2 regions of the Shewanella sp. FJAT-51649 genome follow, and region 1 is predicted to be linked to the other one. Evidence: riboswitches for the same ligand, from Rfam matches in the RefSeq annotation. Region 1 holds a riboswitch; the other holds the start of a gene.
What was found. Region 1 has a riboswitch for thiamine pyrophosphate ahead of K0H59_RS12620 (TonB-dependent receptor). Riboswitches for the same ligand answer to the same signal wherever they lie in the genome.

Region 1 (7,806 bases):
ACTGTAATTATGCCTGGGGATCCGCTGCGGGCAAAATATATTGCCGAAACCTACCTTACCGATGCCGTCGAAGTCACCAACGTTCGCAATATGCTGGGTTACACAGGTTATTACCAAGGGCAGCGTATTTCTGTGATGGGTCACGGTATGGGGATTTCCTCAATGGTGCTCTATGGCCATGAGTTGATTAATTTTTTTGGTGTGAAGCGCATCATTCGTATCGGCAGTTTAGGCGCAACCCAAAAACACGTGCAAATGCGGGATGTGATTTTAGCGCAGGCGGCGGGTACCGACTCACCCACGAATGCCAAGCGTAGCAGTGGCTATCATATGGCAACCTCGGCCACCTTTTCCTTACTGCACAAAGCCTATACCCAAGCCAATGAAAAAGGCATTAGCGTGAAAGTTGGCAACGTATTTAGTGGCGATCTTTATTATGATCCCGACGAAGATATGATCCCAGCATTGGAGCGTTTTGGGGTATTGGGTATTGATATGGAAGTGGCTGGTCTTTATGGCTTAGCACATCAACAGGGCATTGAATCATTGGCCATTCTCACGGTATCCGATCACTGCCTAACGGGTGAGGAAACCACCGCCGAAGAACGCCAGTTATCCTTCAATAATATGATCGAACTCGCGCTCGCGACTGCGCTGAATTAGGTCTCACGCTAACCTTTGCACCTTTCGCATTTCACGATGGAATGACAAAAATGAATAATAAAATCACCTTAACCGCCATTAGTTTTCTCGCGAACTTTATTATGGCAGGTTTTGCGACGCAATTTGGGATGTTGATAGAACCCATAGCGGAGAAATTTGCAGCCGATGTGAATGATGTGGCCTCAATCTTCTCCTTACTTAATGGTGGCGCATTGGCTGGGACCATTGCCGCCTTCTTCTTTATTGAAAAGTTGGGCATCAAGCGGATCACCTTGCTCAGTTACAGTCTAGTCGCGCTTTCTGCGCTGGCATTACACCTTACTAGTTCGCTACAACTAGTGATGGTAGCCATGACCTTAATTGGGTTCTGCGGTGGGATTGGTCTGTGTATCGCAGGCACCATTGTGGTGTCTGTATGGCAAGCCAAAATGCAGAGCACTATGTTAGTGGTGCAGGATGCGACCTTTAATGTTGCTGGGGTGGTGTTTCCGCTGATCACAACCTACGCCTTAACCAATGCCTTATCTTGGAGTTACAGTTATTTAGCCGTGGGTTTGGTTGCCTTAGGCACGGTAATTATTAGCTTATTCACCAGTTTTTCTCTGTGCGAGCAATCATCGAATACGGAAGAGAAACAACAATCGGAGTGGAATTTCGGCATTATCAGCGGTGGTATCGGCTTATTTTTAGGCATGCTGGCGCTGTATACCTTCCTCACATGGGCGCCGTTATTTGTAAAACAAAAATTTGATATTCCTTTTGAAGAGGCGGGTAATATCATTACCCAATATTGGTCGGCCGCGCTGATCGGTGCTTTGATTTCAACCCTGATTGTGACCCGGGTAAAAATTCATCATTTCTTAGTCGGTATTATTGGTTTAGCCATGGTGATCACCTTTGTGATTGTGACTACCGACAAGTTGAATTGGATTGCTTATTTAACCTATGGTTACGGCTTTGTCTGCGCGGCACTTTACAATGCGTTTATTGCCTATGGCGTGTCGTTTGTGAAGCAAGCCAGCAGTAAGAATGTCTCCTACATTTTGATCAGTGGCAGTACGGGCGCCATGTTTAGCCCAGCGATCAGTTCGTTCTTCGAGCGTATTATCGGCTTACAAACCGTGATGTATGTGATCCCCGTGCTTTACGCCGCAATCTTTATGTTGTTGATTGCATCGAGTCGGATGAAACCTGCGATGTCAGCACAATCGCTTTCGGCAAGTTAAGCTAAAGGCCCATACTTGGTTGTTATCCGCCGAGTATGGGTGTTGTCGAAGTGGGTTAAATGCCTGCTTCGACAAAAGCTTTAAGTGCATTCAGGTTTTTAATCCGAATGCCTTCTTTTTTACGCTCGATTAAACCGCGCTCTTCCAAATGTTGCAGTGCCCGTCGATAGACCCTGTCTGTGGTACCAAAACGCTCTGCCTCTAAATAACGCTTACTAAAACCATCGACGGGTAAATCGTTTAAATACTCATGGTAGATATCGAATGCCACGTTATAGCTGATGGGATAAAGCAGCCTTCGGGTAAAAATATCGACGGTATCTTGGTAATCAATCGCTATGGCACTGGCAAAAAATAGCGCCAGTTGTGGGTGTTGTCCGAGGGAATGTTGCAACTTTTCGGTGCTAATTAGCGAAATTTCCAAGGGTTCGTTGGCGATGATGTCGAGCTGACACTGGTATTGGGTAAAAAACTCCATCTCACCAAAGAGCTGCGAATCACAATCGATAGTCCCTAATTGGAAACAACGGCCATTTCTGGCGGTGTGCCCCAGCGATACGCGGCCTTGCTTGACTAACACCAGCGAGTTTATGGCTTCACCTTGTGTCATCAGGTGAGCGCCTTTTTTGAGCATTTTGACTTCGCTGATACAGCTAAGAATCACAGCTTCAATAAGAGGATAGTCTTGTTCCCATCGCTGGCTATAACGTCCCTTGGCTAACGGTTTTAGCTGCATTGAGTTGACCCTTCTACCATACTTAAAATCGTCGCCTTCTATAGCATTAGAACGCATATTGGGTCAAATCAGCCAAAGGAGAGAAGGGCGTTTATATTGGCCGATTGTGAGCTGTCAGAGGTTTCAACAAAGGCATTAATGGCGTGAGCTAAGCGTCATTTACTGATGTGCAGTGACAAGAGTGTCTACTTTATGATTTTCGTCATGTATACTTAGCGCCGCCAAGGGGTGTTTGCTAACAAAGTGGCAGACTGAGATGTCATCAGACGAACCCTTAGAACCTGATCCGGCTAATACCGGCGTAGGAATGGGCCAATCAACAGCACACTTCTGAATCGCTTATTCGTTGCCGGATCTCAAACATGTATTTGAGGTCCTATGTCTAACAAAAAGTCTAACAAAAAGTTTTACAACAAGTCTTACACCAGCAAGTCTACCAAGGGTTCCATCTTCTCCTTATCGTTAACGCGTGCGCCATTGGCGCTGGCCATTTCGGCAGCCTTGAGTACAGCCGCGTGGGCGCAAACCGATGCTATCGATAAACCAGAGCCTAGCAATGATATGGAAATCATGGTGGTGACGGCGGATTTTCGCAGTGCCAGCTTAGAAAAAATGCCATCGAGCATTACCGTTATCGATGCCCAGCAAATTCAAGATGAAAGTGCCCAGCACTTTGAAGACGTGATGAATTCTATCGCCAACTTCAACTGGTCGGGTGGCAGCTCGCGTCCTAAGTATTTTCAGATCCGCGGCGTGGGTGAGCAGGAGCAATATCAAGGCGCGCCTAACTCGTCTGTGGGTTATATCATTGATGATATTGATTTATCCGGTATCGGCATGGTGTCGAGCATGTACGATCTGCAGCAGGTCGAAGTGTTACGCGGCCCGCAGGGTACCCGCTATGGTGCCAATGCGTTAGCGGGCTTGATTTACCTTAAGAGTAATGACCCGACCGATGTGTTTGAACATGGCGCCGAGGTCTCTTTAGGTAATGACGATTTGCAAACCTTCAGTGGCTTTAGCTCTGGCCCCTTGAGCGATTCGGGCAAGTTGTTGTACCGCGTGTCGCTGCAGCAACATCAACAAAACGGTTATCGCGACAATCTCTATTTAAATAAAGAAGATACCAATGGTCGTGATGAATTTACTGGCCGCGCTAAATTACGCTGGTATGCCACCGACAATTTGCAACTCGATTTAACCCTGCTGCATGCCGATTTTGATAACGGCTACGATGCCTGGAGTTTAACCAACGATCCTAAACATACTATTTCGGATCAGCCGGGTGTCGATAGCCAGCGCACCACGGGCGCAGGATTTAAAGCAACCTACTCGGGCGCAGAATCGTTTGAGTTGACCTCGCTGACTTCATTTGCCAATACCGATCATCATTACAGTTACGATGGCGATTGGGCGAACCCTGAGTATTGGGCCGCCAAGCAATGTGAGGATGACGGCAATCTCGCCCCTTGTCAGTACGATTACTTCTGGGACAAAACTGGTCAGCGTAAGACCTTATCCCAAGAGTTCCGCTTAAGTTCGACCGACCAAGGCCGTATTCTTGCTGGTTCAACCGACTGGTTACTTGGAGTTTATGCGATGAACCTTAAAGAAGATAACCAACTGTATTCTGAATATAATACTTGGCCCGATGAGGTGTTAGATTCTGAATATGAAGCAACCAATTACGCCGTATTTGGTCAGTTGGATACGGATTTTGGCGCCGATTATGCCTTGTCTGTGGGACTGCGTGCCGAGCGACGCAATAGCCATTATTCAGACACCAACAATGATAATTTTGACCCGAGCGAAACCATGTGGGGCGGCCATATTGCGCTGAGCAAAGTGCTGAATGAATCCCATAATGTGTACGCCAGAGTGGCTCGCGGTTACAAGGCGGGCGGTTTTAACATGACCCTGCCAGTTGAACTCAATGATAAAAAAGAGTTTGATACCGAAACCCTATACAACTACGAAATTGGTCTTAAATCCCATTGGTTTGAAGGGCTTATCGATACGAATCTGGCGCTGTTCTATATGGATAGGCAGGATCAGCAAGTGGCCGCATCCCAGCAGGATCCGAACAAGCCACAACGCTTTATCCTCTACACTGAAAATGCGGGTAGCTCACACAACTACGGTGCGGAGTTGGACGCCACTTGGTATGCCACCGATAATCTCCAGTTTTACTCAAGTCTGGGTTGGTTAGAGACAGCGTACGGCGATTACCAGTACCAAGATAAATACGGTAGCGCCGTGGATTTAACGGGCCGCGATTTGGCCCATTCACCACACTTAACCTACAGCCTAGGCGGTACCTATCGTGCGAATTCGGGTTGGTTTGCCAACGTCAACATGAGTGGTAAGAGTGAGTTTTACTACTCAGACAGCAACGACTCGCGCTCTGAGCCATACACTATTGTGAATGCGCGTTTAGGTTACGAGGCGAGTGCTTGGTCGGCGTATTTATGGGGCCGCAACCTGTTCGATGAAGAATATGGTGTGCGTGGTTTCTATTTTGGTAATGAGCCGGATAACGGCTGGGCGGAAAAGCAATATATCCGCTACGGCGACCCACGCCAAATTGGGGTTACACTAAACGTTAAGTTTATGTAATACCAGAAGAATGAGACATCAGATGTCAGGCTGTGCTCGCTCATTGCGTCACCGCCTGACAATTGCATTATTAGCATTTGACCTAAGGAGTGAAGATGAAACTCACCGCCGAAATTAGCATGTATCCCTTTAATGAAAATTATCTCGACCCGATCAAATGGTTTATCCATCGCTTGGATAATTACCCTACGATTCAACGTGTTACCAATGCCATGGCGACGCAAGTGTGTGGTGACTATCAAGACGTGATGGCAATGCTCGCGACCGAGATGCAAGCCGCCCATGAAAAATGGGGCAAAGCGGTGTTTGTATGTAAGTTTATTGGTGGTGAGCTGAATTTAGCCCACAGCGAGTAACGCTCGGAGTCAATTTGAGCCCTACAGCTAAGTGGTTCAAGCAAGCGATATAGAATGAGAGTAAGGCAATGACAGAATTATGGTTAACGCTGGTCAATAGTGTTAATGCAGCCCTAGGGGAAGTCCATGTGATTACCGCTTGGGAAGCTTTAGCCGTGGTATTGGCCATGGCCTATTTACTACTGGCCATGAAGGCAAGCGTTTGGTGCTGGGCGGCGGCATTTACCAGCACGGCCATTTACACTGTCTTATTTTGGAAAGTGGCACTGCTGATGGAGTCGGTGCTGAATATCTATTACATGGCCATGGCACTCTATGGTTACTGGCTCTGGACCCAAGGTGGCGATAAGCATCAAGGGGTGAAAGTGACTACTTGGCCGCTGAAAACCCATCTAAAACTGATTGTTGCGACCAGTATTGTTTCCCTTGGTGTTGGCCATGGGATGGCAACGTTTACTCAGGCTTCCTTTCCCTATCTCGATGCGGCCACCACTTGTTTTGCGGTGATGACGACCTATTTAGTTGCCAAAAAAGTGTTGGAGAATTGGTTGTATTGGGTGGTTATCGATCTGGTCTCGATTTACCTTTACCTCAGCAAGGGGTTGATGCTGACCTCCTTATTATTCGTGCTCTATGTTGGGCTGGCGGTTGTAGGCTATTTCCTCTGGCGCGCCGCCCTTGCCGATAGCCGCAATCCCCATATTGAGTCGAGCGCCGCAAAGCTACTCGGCTAACGGCGCTAGATATCAAAAGATGATGGCCAATACACAAGGGCTGCGAATGCCTAATAAGCTATTCAACATGACTCTAGTGGTCTGCCACTAATGCCACCGATTATTGGGCAGGACAAGGATGCGCTGCTTGCGGTATTAGCTCAAGCAGGGCTTAAAGATATCAGCCAAATTCAGCCCTTAGCGGATGGATTAAGTAACCACAACTATCATATCGAAACGCCGACGGCGCATTATGTCTTGCGAGAAAACGCCAATGCGGCCGACAGCTTTTGTTCGCGGGAGCAAGAGTTGTTCTATTGGCGCCATCTTGCCAAGGCAAAACTTGCCCCCGAGTTGCTGTGGGTGAGTGGCGATCAGCGTTATTACCTAAGCCAGTTTATCTTCGCGCAATCTCTCCCAAGCCTTCCTTTAGCATCTCAGTTTACGCCGCTGATGGAGGATATTGAGGGCAGGGCAAATCTACTTACCGAAAATCGTATTGCGGCAAGTGGTATTGATACACTTGAGCAGTCCGAGGTGCCACGCGAGCCAAGTATGGCATCAGGTTATCAAGATCTGAGCTTGCAAGACCTGAGTTTGCAGTACGTAGCCTGGAAAGATCTAGAGTATCAATGTAGCGCGGCGACCTTTTGCTTGGGTGAAGTGCACATTGAGGCTTGGCTGCAATCTCATGCCGATATCAAGGGCGCAGCAGAAAAGCAGGCTTGGTATCAGTCCGAACGGCTCGCTTTGTTAGACTCCTTAACGCCGAATCGCGCCCACAGCCTGTTACTGCAATTGCTGCAACGGCTACGCAAGCAAGCGACAGGGCCGTACCACATCAGTATCACTGAGCAATGGCAGGAATATCATGGGCAGTTGTTAGCCTTTGCCGCAGCGGATAAGGGCGAGGCGTGGCAGAGCCGATTGGCGCAATTACTCAGCATACAAATGCAGATCCATGGCTGGACGGCGACCCTAGCCGATTGTTTAGTCGAGCCGCAATTTTGCCATCGCGACTTAAATCCCCATAATCTGCTGCTTAAAGATAACCAGTTGTATTGCATCGACTTTGAGTATGCGACCGCCTCCCATCCGCTGTGTGAACTGGCCGTTGTGCTCGCTACACACCAATTAACGCCTGCGCAGCGGTATCTGTTAGTGCGGCAGTATCTGGCAGGGCACCCTGGCTTAACCTCGGATGCCATCAAGGCGATACCCACCGCCATCGAGATGTACTGGGTGTTTGCCGTATATTGGGCATTATTGATGGCGGCGCACACCCAAGGTGAGCGGCAGCAAGAATACTTCGACTGGTTCGATCATTTCTGGCCACTTATCAGCCACACGTCTTAAGTATTTTGTTTCTCACTGCCTCTGTTTGGTTATGGTTGTTGTGTTAAAAAAATAAACTTTCCATTAACCTCAGTGTCATAGGATGACCAAGGCTGAACGGATGCAAATTGATGAAAAAAGCTGTGTTGTTAGTGGTATTG
Region 2 (7,806 bases), 550 kb from region 1:
CTTAGGGCTGTCGTTTACCGAATCTTCAGCCAACACACGGACTACAACCAAGGCGTTAAAGGCGTATTTTATTTATGCGCCGCCAACGCAAACCGCTCCAGCGGATCCGCCTCAAGATTACTCCGTTGAAGAACCTACCGTTTCTAGTGAGCCGATCACTTCCCCGCCTAACACTACGCAGCTGAAAGTGGATGTTGAACCAGCCGCAAAAGTGCCACCAAAACCCGCGGAAAAGCTTGCGCCAAAAACTACAGAGCAGATTGCAAAACCTCCTGAAGTCAGCGCACAAGCGTCAAATAGAGCAGTTTCAAAGACTTCAACACAGGGCCAAACCCAGCAGAGTGCAAAAGAAGCTATTAAACCTCAAAAGGCAGAAGTCCAATCAAGCTCGGCCCAAGCGGCAAGTACTCAGCAGTCAGATACTGGTGAGCAAAACAGCGGTGCGGCTGGCAGTGTCGGTTTATTTACCCAGCGTTATTTTGAACGTCAGCGTGAGCAAGCCTTAGATGATTTAGTGCTAGAGCAGGCAAATCATTACACTAAACGGTCGACTATGTCTGAAATGAGCCCCGAGATGGAGGTGTTGATTGTGCCCAATGCCGACGATTTTAGCGGCCCCACCAGTTTAGATTTAGAGCTGGATCCCAATCGAATTGTCCGTAAAGGGGATACCTGCTATCGGGTCGTTAAAGTCGGTACCCAAATTAATCCCTATGCTGAGAATTTAGGTTTCCCCTTCGATTGCAGTGGCAAGAAAATGAATCAAGAAATTGATGATGCCATTAAGGCGCAGCTTGATAAAATGATGGTAAAGCGGCCAAAAGGTTAAAAAGTAACGATGATAAATTTTCACTAAAAATGATATTTATTGTGGATTATAGTGTTTATTAAAATTAAATCTGTTTTTATACAATATGTTATTTGTTCTTTATTTTTGATTGGTAATTTGATTTTTATCCTAAAATTACGCTTGTTTGTTCGCAGCGCTTCTGCCTATACTTTTGCCCATCTTGTCGGAGTGCCTCTTGGCTGAGACCGTTTATTCGGGATCCGTTGAACCTGATCAGGTTAAAACCTGCGAAGGAAACAAGCATAATAACATCCATTAAATCGTCTCAGCGGTCACCTTTTGCCCTGTATTAACCCATCGATTTAGTCGTTATTGAGTCCGTAAATCCGCTTAGGGTTTGCAAGGCTCAGCTTCAACACTCAAGTCTCCAGACAAGCAACCCCATTTTTATTTGTTAAAGTGAGATTGCTTATGTCCAGTTTAGAATTGTCCTCAGAATCGATTGCCGTGAACACCCAAGGGCAAACGAGCCGCCGTGCGGCGCGCGCCCAGGCCCAAGCCTTTATCGATACCCTTAAACCATTACAACACCCTAATTCGCAAAAGTTGTATTTGCAGGGGAGTCGTGAGGATCTCCGTGTAGGGATGCGGCAAATTCTGCAAACCGATACGCGGATTGGCGGCACTGCAGCAGAGCCTACAGTTGAGAAAAATCCTCCCATTCCTGTGTACGACTGCGCGGGGCCTTATTCCGATCCAGCTGCGCAAATTAACGTGCGCCAAGGCTTAGCCAAACTCAGATTACCTTGGATTATCGAGCGCCAAGATACCGAAGTGCTTGATTGTGCGACCTCAGATTTCACCCAGCAGCGCCTGAAGGATGATGGGCTTGATCATCTGCGTTTCGAAGCCGGTTCAAGTGCAATTGTTCGTCCCCGCCGTGCCTTACCGGGTAAACGCGTGAGCCAATTACACTATGCCCGCCAAGGGATCATTACCCCCGAAATGGAGTATGTAGCGATTCGGGAAAATATGGCGCTCGCAGAGGTGCAGGATGAAATCTTAAGCCGCCGTGGCCAAGGTGAATCCTTTGGCGCCGTAATCGGTAAACCTATTACCCCTGAATTTGTCCGCGACGAAATTGCCCGTGGACGCGCCATTATTCCGTTAAATATCAATCACCCAGAAGCTGAGCCTATGATTATTGGCCGTAACTTTTTGGTGAAAGTGAATGCCAATATTGGCAACTCTGCGGTTACGTCCTCCATCGAGGAGGAAGTGGAAAAGTTAGTCTGGTCAACCCGTTGGGGCGCGGACACTGTGATGGACTTGTCCACGGGGCGATATATCCATGAAACCCGCGAATGGATTATCCGTAACTCGCCAGTGCCGATTGGCACAGTGCCGATTTATCAGGCACTGGAAAAAGTAAACGGCGTTGCCGAGCACCTGACCTGGGAAGTGTTTCGCGATACCTTGATTGAGCAAGCGGAACAGGGCGTCGATTACTTTACCATCCACGCGGGCGTGTTATTGCGCTATGTGCCCATGACTGCCAAACGGGTGACTGGGATTGTGTCCCGCGGCGGCTCGATTATGGCCAAATGGTGCTTGAGCCATCATCAGGAAAACTTCCTCTATACCCATTTCCGCGAGATTTGCGAGCTGTGCGTTGCCTACGATGTGTCGCTGTCATTAGGTGACGGTATGCGTCCTGGCTCCATTGCCGATGCCAATGATGAGGCGCAGTTTGCTGAGCTCGAAACCTTAGGCGAGCTGGTCAAAATCGCCTGGGAATACGATGTGCAGACCATTATCGAAGGGCCTGGGCATATCCCGATGCAGCTTATCAAGGAGAATATGGATAAGCAGCTTATCCACTGTGCCGAAGCGCCGTTTTATACCTTAGGGCCACAAATTACCGATATTGCACCGGGTTACGATCATTTTACCTCAGGGATCGGCGCGGCGATGATCGCATGGTATGGCTGCGCCATGCTCTGTTATGTGACGCCGAAAGAACACTTAGGTTTACCCAATAAGCAGGACGTCAAACAAGGGCTGATTGCCTACAAGATTGCCGCCCATGCGGCCGATATTGCTAAAGGTCACCCGGGCGCACAGATCCGCGACAATGCGTTATCTAAGGCGCGTTTTGAATTCCGTTGGGAAGACCAATACAACCTGGGACTCGACCCTGATACCGCACGTGCCTACCACGATGAATCCCTGCCACAGGAGTCTGCCAAGGTTGCGCACTTTTGCTCTATGTGTGGCCCGAAGTTCTGCTCGATGAAGATCACCCAAGATGTGCGCGACTATGCGGCAAGTTTAGCGGCGGGTACGTTGTCAGTGGCTTCGTCAAGCCAAAATGTTGAGAGCGCTGAAGCGCTTGCATCGATAAATTCTGCTCCACAAGGGCAATCGAACACAGAAGCAATCCAGCAGATCAGAGTCAAAACCCAAGATGAATTAGCGGCGGCCATGGCGAAAAAATCGGCCGAGTTTGCGGCTTCCGGCGCCAAACTGTATCTGCCGCTGGGCGATGCTAATACAGCCAATACAGCTAATACAACCAATGAATCGGCCAAGCATAAGGACGGGACAGAGCTCAAACCCACAGTACAGGTTGCGGAGGTTTGATAATGAGCCCTGCTAAACATGATAGCCACCTAGCGCCTAAACCTATCGTCTGGACCATTGCGGGTTCGGACAGCGGTGGCGGTGCGGGGATCCAAGCCGACTTAGCCACCATCAAGGATTTGGGCGGCCATGGATGCAGCGTGATCACCACATTAACGGCTCAAAGTTCGGTGGCGGTGGATTTAGTTGAGCCTGTGAGTGATGCAATGCTACTCTCGCAACTTTCGACCCTGTTAGTCGATTTACCGCCTCAAGCGATTAAAATTGGCTTACTCGCGAATCAGCAGCAACTGCATTTAGTTGCCGATTGGTTGGCTGGTTTTAAAATTCAGTTTCCACTCGTCCCCGTTATTCTCGACCCTGTGATGGTCGCAAGCTGTGGGGATGAACTAGGGGATAAGAGCACGGCGAGCCAGCCACTGGATTTTACGCCCTTTAAGGGCTTGATTAGCCTGATAACGCCGAATGTGCAGGAGTTGGCAAGGCTTACTGTCGCCACAGACAAACAAGCGTCAGCAATTCACACAAGAGCCGCGTTCACCGCTGCGGCAATGCAACTCTCTGAACAATTAGACTGCAGCGTATTAGCCAAGGGCGGCGATATTGATTTTGCGGCTCTGGCAAGTGCAGGCATTAATACAAGGGATAGCTTAAGCGATCAGAAAAGCGATATCACAAGTCAGCGCAGTGCCACAAATAATCAGCGTTTGGCGGAGGATCTGCTGATTTGTCATCAGGTTACGAGCTGTTCACCGCTCGACGCGAATGGCAGCTTTTGGCTCAGCAGTGCGCGGATAAACACGCGCCATAACCATGGCAGTGGTTGTACTCTGTCTTCAGCCATCGCCTCGGTGTTAGCCTTTGGCTTTGTGTTGCAGGATGCAGTTGTGGTAGCAAAAGCCTATGTTAATCAAGGTTTAACCCAAGCTCAGGGTATTGGTCAAGGCCCTGGGCCACTTGCGCGTACCGCTTGGCCGCACAGCTTAACGGCGTTTCCTCACGTCACGGCTTATCCTAAAAATAGCTTGAGTGAATCCAGTGATGTGCAATGCGGCGCGTTTAAGCGCCTTGAGCCTGACTTAGGAATCTATCCCGTTGTCGATAACCTACTGTTACTAGAACAGTTACTGGCGGCGGGCGTGAAGACGGTGCAGCTCAGGATAAAGTCGTGTGCGCTAACGACAGAGGCGCTTGAGGCACAAATCCAAACCGCGATTGCCTTAGGTAAACACTATGATGCGCAGCTTTTTATCAATGATCATTGGCAATTAGCGATAAAGCATGGGGCATTTGGGGTACATCTTGGCCAAGAAGATCTGGCGGTGACGGATCTTAACGCCATTCACGCAGCAGGATTGGCTCTTGGCATTTCTAGCCACGGTTATTTCGAGTTGCTGCGTGCCCATCAATATGCGCCATCTTACATCGCCCTTGGGCATATCTTCCCAACGACCACCAAGCAAATGCCATCGGCGCCGCAGGGGTTATGTAAACTCTCTCATTATGTTGAGCTGTTAAATGCGCACTATCCCTTAGTGGCAATTGGCGGCATCGGACCTTCGAATCTTGTCCAAGTCAAAGCGACTGGGGTGAGCAATATTGCCGTGGTGCGGGCGATTACCGAGGCGAATGACCCAATAATGGCCCTTGCCGAATTGACGCGAGCCTGGGAGTCAAGCCTATGATCACGACACAAGAGCAGGCGCAATCCCTTGCCGATAAAGACTTTATTCGTTATTCGCGGCAAATATTTTTACCCGAGGTCGGCGAGGCTGGCCAGTTGCAACTTAAACAGGCTCATGTGCTTATCGTAGGCCTAGGCGGCCTTGGGCAATTGGCGGCGCAGTATTTAGCCTGCGCTGGTGTCGGGCGCTTGACGCTTGTTGACGGCGATAGGGTGGAATTGTCCAATCTACCGCGGCAATTACTCTTTAGTGAAGACGATATTGGTCATCACAAAGCCCTCATTGCTAAACAGAAATTGGCCGTGTTGGCGCAAGGTTGTGAGATTGATGCCTTTGCCGAGCATTTGACTCTTGAGTCTGCGAGCGATGTATTCGCTGGTCTGTTAGCCCATAGCAAAGAAACTAGGTTAGTAATTGATTGTACGGATAATCTTGCGGCGCGCCATTATATCAATCGGCTGTGTATTGAGCATAACTTGCCTTTGGTGAGCGCCTCGATTGCCGCTTTCAACGGCCAATTGTTTGCCGTTGATCAGCAGCGTTTCCCTGCGGGCGGTTGTTATCACTGTATTTTCCCATCGAATACTCGCGCGCCACAAAACTGTAGCAGCCAAGGTGTACTTGGCCCCAGTGTCGGCGTGATGGCATCGATGCAGGCGCTGCTAGCGATGCAATTGTTGCTCTTAGCCATGCCGCCAACTTCTACAACACTGCAAACGGGTGCTCAGTCTTTCGAAGAGACAAGTCAACCAATAGCCTCCACAAGAGAACTACTTGGCCGATTTTGGCGTTTCGATGCCAAGTCACTCCAATGGCATTCGGCCGCCTTAACCCGTGATCCCGAGTGCGAGGTGTGCGGGTTAAAGCCGAATTCATTAAAGTCGAGTGCGTTAATGCCACGCGAACCAAGCAAGAGCGTAGAAAGAGATAACACTAACACCCACCATTCAACTACAGCCGTTTCATTCAAATTCGTCTCTAATCGAGGTTTGTTATGATTTTAATTCATCTCAATAATGTACCCCAGACATTTCAACAACCGCTGAGTTTACAAGCCCTGTTAGAAGCACAAAATATTTGCCAACATTCGGTTGCCTTAGTGCTTAACGAGGCCGTTGTACCCAAACATAGATGGTCATCTATCCTCTGTCACCATGAGGATAAGATTGATGTATTTGCCGTTGTCGCGGGAGGTTAAGATGTTAACGATTGCGGGTGTGGAATTTGAGTCACGATTATTTACCGGCACGGGTAAGTTCTGCTCAAGTCAGCTGATGCTGGAGTCAATTAAGGTGTCTAAATCGCAGTTGGTTACGGTTGCGATGAAAAGAATTGATTTAAAAGCGGGGGCCGATGATTTGCTTACGCCACTTAGGCAAGCGGGCGTGCGGCTCTTACCTAATACCTCGGGTGCGCGTAATGCTAAGGAAGCGATATTCGCCGCTGAACTGGCGCGGGAAATGCTGGGAACACAATGGGTTAAACTTGAAATTCATCCCGATCCTAAATACTTGATGCCCGATGCGGTCGAAACGTTAGCCGCGGCCAAAACCCTCTGTGAACGCGGGTTTATTGTGATGCCCTACGTGCATGCCGATCCTGTGCTGTGTCGACGTTTAGAAGAGGTGGGCTGCGCCGCCGTAATGCCATTGGCAAGCCCCATTGGCACTAATCAGGGGCTGGTGACTGAGCCGTTTATCAAGATGATTATTGAGCAGGCAAAAGTGCCCGTGGTGATTGATGCGGGAATTGGCGCGCCGTCCCATGCGGCCCACGCGATGGAGCTAGGAGCCGATGCCGTGCTGGTTAATACCGCCATCGCGAGCAGTGCCTCTCCCATTGAAATGGCGCAGTGCTTTAAGGATGCAGTGGCTTGCGGACGACGCGCCTTTGAAGCCGGACTTGGCCGAGTGCAGACTCAGGCTGTGCATACCAGTCCACTAACGGGATTCTTGCAGCAATGAGTTTTGTCGACCAATTTGCCCGTATTGAACGGGATAAGTTATTGCTGGCGTTATATTCCTGCACGGCAGTAGAGGTTGAGCGCGCTCTGATGCAACCCGAGGGTAATCTACAGAGTTTACTTGCTTTATTGTCTCCAGCAGCGGAGCCCTATATCGAAGAGATGGCTCAACGTTCGGCGGCGCTCACTCGGCAACGCTTTGGGGCCAATATCGGACTTTATTTGCCGCTCTATCTGTCAAACCTGTGTGCTAACGAGTGTGACTATTGCGGCTTTAGCATGAGCAATAAGCTAAAGCGCAAAGTACTCAATGAGCAGGAAATTGCGGCTGAAATGGCGATTATCAAATCCCGTGGTTTTGACTCCATCTTGCTGGTGTCGGGCGAGCATGAAACCAAAGTGGGGATGGATTACTTTAAGCGTGTGTTACCCATTGTAAAACAGCAGTTTAGTTATTTGGCCATGGAGGTACAGCCGCTTGAGGAGATTGATTATCGTCAACTTGTCGAGCTAGGGCTGGATGCTGTGATGGTGTATCAAGAAACCTATCAAGCGGCGACCTATGCCAAGCATCACACCCGAGGCAATAAACAGGATTTTGCATATCGGCTCGAAACGCCCGACCGCGTTGCCAGCGCGGGTGTCGATAAGATAGGTCTAGGTGTGCTACTGGGTTTAGATGACTGGCGGCTCGATGCCTTGTTGATGGGCCATCATCTGGACTA

Region 2: linked by a shared signal. The riboswitch ahead of thiC (phosphomethylpyrimidine synthase ThiC) and the one ahead of K0H59_RS12620 (TonB-dependent receptor) in region 1 are both predicted to bind thiamine pyrophosphate.

The regions. Positions count from the first base shown of each region.
Region 1 is NZ_CP080411.1:2,839,292-2,847,097, reverse strand. Features, by position in the region: gene deoD (purine-nucleoside phosphorylase) at 1-663, shown strand, start outside; gene tsgA (MFS transporter TsgA) at 714-1,889, shown strand; gene K0H59_RS12625 (Crp/Fnr family transcriptional regulator) at 1,945-2,625, opposite strand; TPP riboswitch at 2,840-2,950, shown strand; gene K0H59_RS12620 (TonB-dependent receptor) at 3,004-5,241, shown strand; gene K0H59_RS12615 (YkoF family thiamine/hydroxymethylpyrimidine-binding protein) at 5,337-5,597, shown strand; gene pnuC (nicotinamide riboside transporter PnuC) at 5,666-6,331, shown strand; gene K0H59_RS12605 (phosphotransferase) at 6,422-7,666, shown strand; gene K0H59_RS12600 (DUF6279 family lipoprotein) at 7,777-7,806, shown strand, end outside.
Region 2 is NZ_CP080411.1:2,288,041-2,295,846, forward strand. Features, by position in the region: gene K0H59_RS10245 (hypothetical protein) at 1-829, shown strand, start outside; TPP riboswitch at 1,005-1,103, shown strand; gene thiC (phosphomethylpyrimidine synthase ThiC) at 1,262-3,433, shown strand; gene thiE (thiamine phosphate synthase) at 3,436-5,118, shown strand; gene K0H59_RS10260 (HesA/MoeB/ThiF family protein) at 5,115-6,116, shown strand; gene thiS (sulfur carrier protein ThiS) at 6,113-6,316, shown strand; gene K0H59_RS10270 (thiazole synthase) at 6,318-7,082, shown strand; gene thiH (2-iminoacetate synthase ThiH) at 7,079-7,806, shown strand, end outside.